Regions from separate parts of the Curtobacterium sp. L3-7 genome, predicted to be linked through region 2. Evidence: predicted binding sites of a transcription regulator. Region 2 holds the regulator's gene; the other holds the start of a gene.
What was found. The regulator HspR, encoded in region 2, represses chaperone genes until heat shock. The targets are predictions, from matches to a motif close to AAGTTGAGTCNNNNNGACTCAACTT.

Region 1: AAEP80_RS12405 (ATP-dependent Clp protease ATP-binding subunit) is a predicted target of HspR. The motif match lies at 1,436-1,460, and genes of this name have one in related genera.

Annotation. Positions count from the first base shown of each region.
Region 1 is NZ_CP151474.1:2,542,981-2,546,355, forward strand. Features, by position in the region: gene AAEP80_RS12390 (hypothetical protein) at 1-178, opposite strand, end outside; gene AAEP80_RS12395 (hypothetical protein) at 272-466, shown strand; gene ybaK (Cys-tRNA(Pro) deacylase) at 858-1,343, shown strand; gene AAEP80_RS12405 (ATP-dependent Clp protease ATP-binding subunit) at 1,475-3,375, shown strand, end outside.
Region 2 is NZ_CP151474.1:1,170,241-1,173,615, forward strand. Features, by position in the region: gene AAEP80_RS05915 (DnaJ C-terminal domain-containing protein) at 1-834, shown strand, start outside; gene AAEP80_RS05920 (heat shock protein transcriptional repressor HspR) at 1,018-1,428, shown strand; gene AAEP80_RS05925 (acyltransferase) at 1,582-2,193, shown strand; gene AAEP80_RS05930 (DegT/DnrJ/EryC1/StrS family aminotransferase) at 2,190-3,308, shown strand; gene AAEP80_RS05935 (Gfo/Idh/MocA family protein) at 3,305-3,375, shown strand, end outside.

The DNA.
Region 1 (3,375 bases), 1.4 Mb from region 2:
CGGTCTCCGCTGCCGTGGGCTCGCGGCGGACGGCGCTCGAGCGTCGCTGCGCCCGTCGATCGAGGTCAGCGAGCGCGATGCGCGCCTTGGCGGCCTCCGCCTCGGTCGACCCCGCACCCCACGCCACGCGTTCCAGGCGCGCTCGGGCGTCCGTGGTGTCGTCGCCGTCGTCGGCCATGCGTGCTCCCGGATTCCGGCCGCTGCTCTCCCGCTCATCGTGGCACTCCGCCGCGCGCCGTGCTCGCCCAGTTCGGGGGAGTAGGCCTGGCGCATGACCTCACCCCGCGAACCCGACCCCGAGATCGTCGAACCCGTCAGCCACGACACGCAGTCCGGCGAGGCCGACTACGTCGCCACGAACCCCGGTGGCAGTGGCACGGAGCGCCACGTCCCGCTCCCAGAGGAGGAGCAGGGCCGCGGCACCGAGTACGACCCAGTCGACCAGGGCCCGCAGCACGAGGGCTGATCCGCCGGCTTCTCCGCCAGCGCCCCCAACCAGCCCCAAGCCCCGCCCGATCGAGTGCGCGCTCGTGGCGACACGATCTCGCTCCCGGTCGCCCTGACCGTTTCCGCGCACTCGATCCAGTCCCGGCGCCCAACCCCATCGAGTGCGCACTCGTGGCGACCCGAATCCAGTCCCCCTGACCGTTTCCGCGCACTCGATCCGGCTCCCGGAGCCCAAAGCGATCGAGTGCGCAGTCGTGGCCGCCACCGGATCCCTCGTGCCACCCTTTCCACGCATTCGACCCGTGTACCCGGCCCGGAACACTGCTGCGCACTCCACCGGGGCGCACGAGGTTCGGCGCAACCCCGCGTGCCGCCGACGGCATGCGTCCCGGACGGGGGAGGATCACGGCATGAGCGTTGGATCTCCGAGCACCCCTGCGACGCTCGCGCTGGAGCGGGCAGGCGTCCCGTTCACCCCGCACGTGTACGAGCACCACGAGACCGCGACGAACTTCGGCGAAGAGGCGGCGGCCGCGCTCGGCCTCCGCGAGGAACAGGTCTTCAAGACGCTGATCGTCTCCGTCGACGGGGCCCTGGCGGTCGCGATCGTCCCGGTCGCGAACCGTCTCGACCTCAAGGCCATCGCGGCGGCGGTCGGGGGCAAGAAGGCCACGCTCGCCGACCCTGCCCTCGCCGAGAAGCGCACCGGCTACGTCGTCGGCGGGATCAGCCCCGTCGGCCAGCGCTCCCGGATCCGGACCGTGCTCGACGAATCGGCGACCGAGTACGCGACGATCTTCGTGTCCGGCGGCCGTCGGGGCTTCGACATCGAGATCGCCCCGAGCGACCTGCTCGCGGTCACCGAGGCCACGACCGCCGCGATCGCCCGCACCTGAGCCCGGACCTGAGTGCGGCCCTGATCCTGGACCTGAGTCGGTTCGCCGCAAGTTTCTCGCACGACCGGGAATGACCCGGCGCCTCCTGCGTTGCATTGAGTCAAAGGCACTCAAGTTCCCAGGAGGTCCCGTTGCCAGAGACGTTCGGCCCGACCGGCGGCAGTGACTCGTTCGACGAGTTCCTCGCCCGCCTGCTCGCGGCGCAGACCGACGGTGACACCCAGCGCTACCGTTCGCTGGGACGCCCCGTCGACATCACGCGACTGCTCAGCCGTCGCACCCACGAGCTGCTCCAGCACACCGCCGAGTTCGCGGTGGCGCAGGGGCAGCGCGAGATCGACGCACTGCACATCCTGCACGTGCTCGTCCGCACCCAGCCCTTCGACGCCGTGATCCGCTCCGGTGGCGTCGACCCCGAGCGCCTGGCCGAGGAGATCGAGCAGCGACTCCCGGCCCCGTCCGACGTCCGCGTCGACGGGCGCCCGGCGCTGACCCCGTCCGCGCAGCGCATCCTCGTGGAGGCGACGCAGGCCGCGCGCGGGTTCGGCAGCACCTACACCGACCCCGAGCACGTCTTCTTCGCGCTCGTGATGGACCAGGAGACCGTCACCGGCCAGCTCCTCGCGAGCGCCGGCGTGACGCCCCAGGTCATGCAGTCCTACGCACAACAGGCCGCAGAGGCGGCTCGAGAGGGGCGTCCCATGCCGGGAACGACCGAGGCGGACCAGCAGGAGCAGTCGGACACCCCGACGCTCGACCAGTTCGGCACCGACCTGACCGAGCGCGCTCGTGACGGCCGCATCGACCCCGTGGTCGGGCGTGCGGAGGAGATCGAGCAGACCGTCGAGATCCTGCTCCGTCGCACCAAGAACAACCCCGTGCTGATCGGCGAGCCCGGTGTCGGCAAGACCGCCATCGTCGAGGGACTCGCACAGCGCATCGCCGACGGTGACGTCCCCGCCCTGCTCCACGGCAAGCGCGTCGTCTCCCTCGACCTCGCCGGCATGCTCTCCGGCACCCGCTACCGCGGTGACTTCGAGGAGCGCCTCACGAAGGCGATGGACGAGATCGCGGCGCACGCCGACGAGCTCATCGTCTTCGTGGACGAGCTCCACACCGTCGTCGGTGCCGGTGGTGGCGGCGAGGGCGGCTCGATGGACGCCGGCAACATCCTCAAGCCCCGGCTCGCACGCGGTGACCTGCACATGGTCGGCGCGACGACGTTGAACGAGTACCGACGGATCGAGAAGGACGCGGCACTCGAGCGTCGCTTCCAGCCCGTCACGGTGGGGGAGCCGAGCGTCGAGGACGCCGTCGCGATCCTGACCGGCCTCGCCCCGCGCTACGCCGAGCACCACGGTGTCACGTACACCGACGACGCCCTCCGCGCCGCGGTCGAGCTGTCGCACCGCTACGTCACCGACCGGCACCTGCCGGACAAGGCCATCGACCTCATCGACCAGGCCGGCGCACGCCGTCGGCTCGCCCGTTCGGGCGAGGTCGACGTCGAGGACCTCCGCGACCAGCTCGCCGAGCTCCTGGCGGACAAGGACCGCGCAGTCGCCGAGGAGCTGTACGAGGAGGCGTCGCGCCTGCGCGACCAGACGGTCGAACTGGAGGCCCGGATCACCGCCGCCAGGTCGGCGGACGTCAGCCGCGCCTCCAGTCCGGCAGTCGCTGAACAGGACCGTGTGACCGGCGAGATCACGGAAGCGGACATCGCTGCCGTGGTGAGCCGCGCCACCGGGATCCCCGCCACCCGGCTGACGCAGGGCGACCGGACGCGGCTCGCCGCGCTCGAGTCCGAGCTGCACGAACGCGTGGTCGGCCAGGACGACGCGGTCCGCGCGATCGCCACGGCGGTCCGGCGCAACCGGACCGGCATGGGCGACCCGCGCCGACCGGTGGGCAGCTTCCTGTTCCTGGGGCCGACCGGCGTCGGCAAGACCGAGCTGGCGAAGTCGCTCGCGGCGTCGCTGTTCGGCGACGAGTCGGCGATGCTCCGCTTCGACATGAGCGAGTTCGGCGAGCG
Region 2 (3,375 bases):
GCGTACTCGGTGCTCTCCGACAAGGAGCAGCGTGCCGAGTACGACCAGGTCCGCGCCATGGGCTCCGGCGCTCGCTTCACGGCGGGCGGCGGAGGCCAGAGTGGCGGCTTCGAGGACGTCTTCGGAGGCATGTTCGGACAGCAGGGCGGTGGCGGACAGCGTGTCCGCTTCGGCCAGGGCGGCGGTGGCGGCTTCGAGGACATCCTCGGCGGCATGTTCGGCGGCGGTGCCGGGGGTGGCTTCGGCCAGCCCTCCGGCGGCTACCGCGGCTTCGGTGGTCCGACGAAGGGGCGCGACGTCACCGCGACGACGACCCTCGACTTCACGACGGCCATCGCCGGCGACACCGTCAAGCTGTCGCAGGGCAACGGCCGTCCGGTCAACGTCCGGATCCCAGCTGGGGTCGCGGACGGCCAGAAGATCCGGCTCCGCGGCCGCGGTGAACCCTCGCCCGACGGCGGCGAGTCCGGTGACCTGGTGGTGACCGTGCACGTCCGCAAGCACCCGGTGTTCGAGCGCGACGGGCAGAACCTGCGCCTGGACGTCCCCGTGACGTTCGTGGAGGCAGCGCTCGGCGCGACCATCCAGGTGCCCACCCTCGGCGGCGACCCCGTCAAGCTCCGGGTCGCACCAGGCACACCCTCCGGTCGTGTCCTGCGCGTCAAGGGGCGAGGCGTCGCGACCAAGAACGGGACGGGTGACCTGCTCGCCACCGTCCAGGTGGCGGTGCCGTCGCACCTGTCGGACAAGGCGAAGGAAGCCGTCGAGGCACTCGCGGCTGCCCTGCCGGACGAGGACCCCCGCGAGGACCTCCTCGCCAAGGCGCGCAGCTAGCTGCCCGCCGGAAATGCACGAGACCCAGCCTGGGCCCACGCCGCCGGTACCGGCCCGTCGCGAAGCGGCGGGCCGGCCGTGCCGGTGGGGAGAGGCTCGGCGCGGCTTCCTGACGGACGCTCGCCGAGCCTTCAGGCTGTCTCCAGACCACGCGGACGACGGAAGGAGCACTCGATGACCGACATGGACGAGGACTCGCCCGTCTTCGCGATCGCGGTCGCGGCGGAACTGGCGGAGATGCACCCGCAGACGCTGCGGCAGTACGACCGACTCGGCCTGGTCGTGCCGGGGCGGACCCGAGGCGGGTCCCGCCGGTACTCGATGCGCGACATCGCGCAGCTGCGCGAGATCGCGCGACTCGGTTCCGAGGGGGTGTCGCTGGAGGGGATCCGGCGGGTGCTCGAGCTCGAGAACGAGAACAAGGAACTGCGTGACCGGGTGCGTGAGCTCGAGACGGCCCTGGCCGACCAGCTCATCAACAGGCCGGGCGCCCGGGTGTTCGCGGCCACCACGACGGGAGCCGCGGTCTCCCTGCGCGCCGGTGCACGGCCGCAGCGCAACACCCAAATCGTGCTCTACCGCGGTCCGCGCTGACGGGGATCCGCGCGTCTGACCTCGACGAACGCCCCGGGCTGCTGCGCTGTCCGAGGCAGGCTGTATGTAAAATACACATATCTGGTACTGCAGTACCCAATCTCGATACGCTTCCCTCGACGGCACGGTGTCGTCGGGGAGCGGGGTACACACATGGGCGAACACGAACCGGGACAGCGTGCGACGGTGGCGCGAGCCGCAGAGATCGCGCCGACCGCGTCGCTCGGCCCGGACGTCCGGGTCTGGGACGGCAGCCACGTCGAGGCCAAGGCGGTCGTCGGCGCGGATACCATCGTCGGTCGGGGAGTCACGATCGGCCGCGGCGTCCGCGTCGGCAGCAGGTGCAAGATCCAGAACGCAGCACTGGTCTACGGTCCTGCGGCCCTCGGCGACGGGGTGTTCGTCGGACCCGGCGTGGTGTTGACGAACGACACGGTGCCGCGAGCGGTCCTCCCCGACGGCTCGGTCAAGTCGGGAGAGGACTGGCAGGCGTCCGCGGTCGTGATCGACGACGGTGCGTCGATCGGCGCGGGGGCGGTGTGCGTCGCCCCGGTCCGGATCGGGCGATGGGCGATGGTCGCAGCCGGCGCCGTGGTCACGAGGGACGTCCCGGACCACGCACTGGTCGCAGGGGTGCCCGCGCGTCGGATCGGTTGGGTCGGCCGCAGCGGCGTCCGGTTGGTCGAGGGCACAGACGCCCTGGTGTGCCCGCGAACCGGCGAGCGGTACACGGTCGACGGTGACGTGGTCGGACTGCTGCGATGAGCGTCGAGACGGTCGACGTGATCCCGGCCGCACGTCCGCTCATCGGCGTCGAGGAGCGCCGTGCCGTCGACGCCGTCCTCGCGAGCGGTCATCTGACCCAGGGCCCCGAGGTCGCGGCGTTCGAGCGGGAGTTCAGCGCCACGCTCCTCGACGGTCGGCCGGTGGTCGCGGTGAACAGCGGCACTGCTGCACTGCACCTGGGCCTCATCGCGCTCGGCGTCGGACGGGGGGACGAGGTCCTCGTGCCGTCGTTCACGTTCGCGGCCACGGCCAACGCGGTCCGGCTCGTCGGCGCGACACCCGTCTTCGTGGACGTCGATCCGGACTCGTTCTGCATCGCGCCGACGGCGATGCAGCGTGCGGTGACCGCGCGGACGCGGGCGATCGTCCCCGTCCACCTCTACGGCCACCCCGCTGACATGACGGCGATCGTCGCCGTCGCCAGGGAGCACGACCTGCTGGTGGTCGAGGACGCCGCGCAGGCGCACGGCGCACGGTGGGTCGGCCGGCGTGTCGGGACTTTCGGGGATACCGGGGCGTTCAGCCTCTACCCGACCAAGAACATGACGGCGGCGGAAGGCGGCATGGTCGCGACCGCGTCACCGTCGTCGGAGCGCGTGCTCCGGCTGCTCCGCAACCAGGGGATGGCCGAGCGGTACGCGAACGAGATCGTCGGGTTCAACGCACGGATGTCCGACCTACACGCAGCGATCGGCAGGGTGCAGGCGCGCAAGGTGCGCGCCTGGACCGCGCAGCGGCAGGCGAACGCGGCGTACCTCGACGGAGAACTCCGCGGCGTCGTCACGCCGATCGTGCACGCCGAGGCGGAGCACGTGTTCCACCAGTACGTCGTCCGGGTGCCGGACGACCGCGACGGCTTCGTGGACGCGCTCCGCGACGAGTACGGGATCGGTGCGGGGGTCTACTACCCGACACCGGTGCACCGTCTGCCGTCGTTCGCCGACGCCGCGGTGTGCGGATCCGACCTGCACGAGACCGAACGTGCCGCCGCAGAGGTGATCGCCCTGCCGGTCTACCCGACGCTCACCCTCCGTGAGCTCGACCGGATCGTGGCCGCCGTGAACGCGCTCGCCGCGGCCGGGGGCTCCCGGTGACGCGGTCGCTGCGCGTCGGCGTCGTCGGCCTCGGCATGATGGGTCGGCACCACGCCAGGGTCCTGCG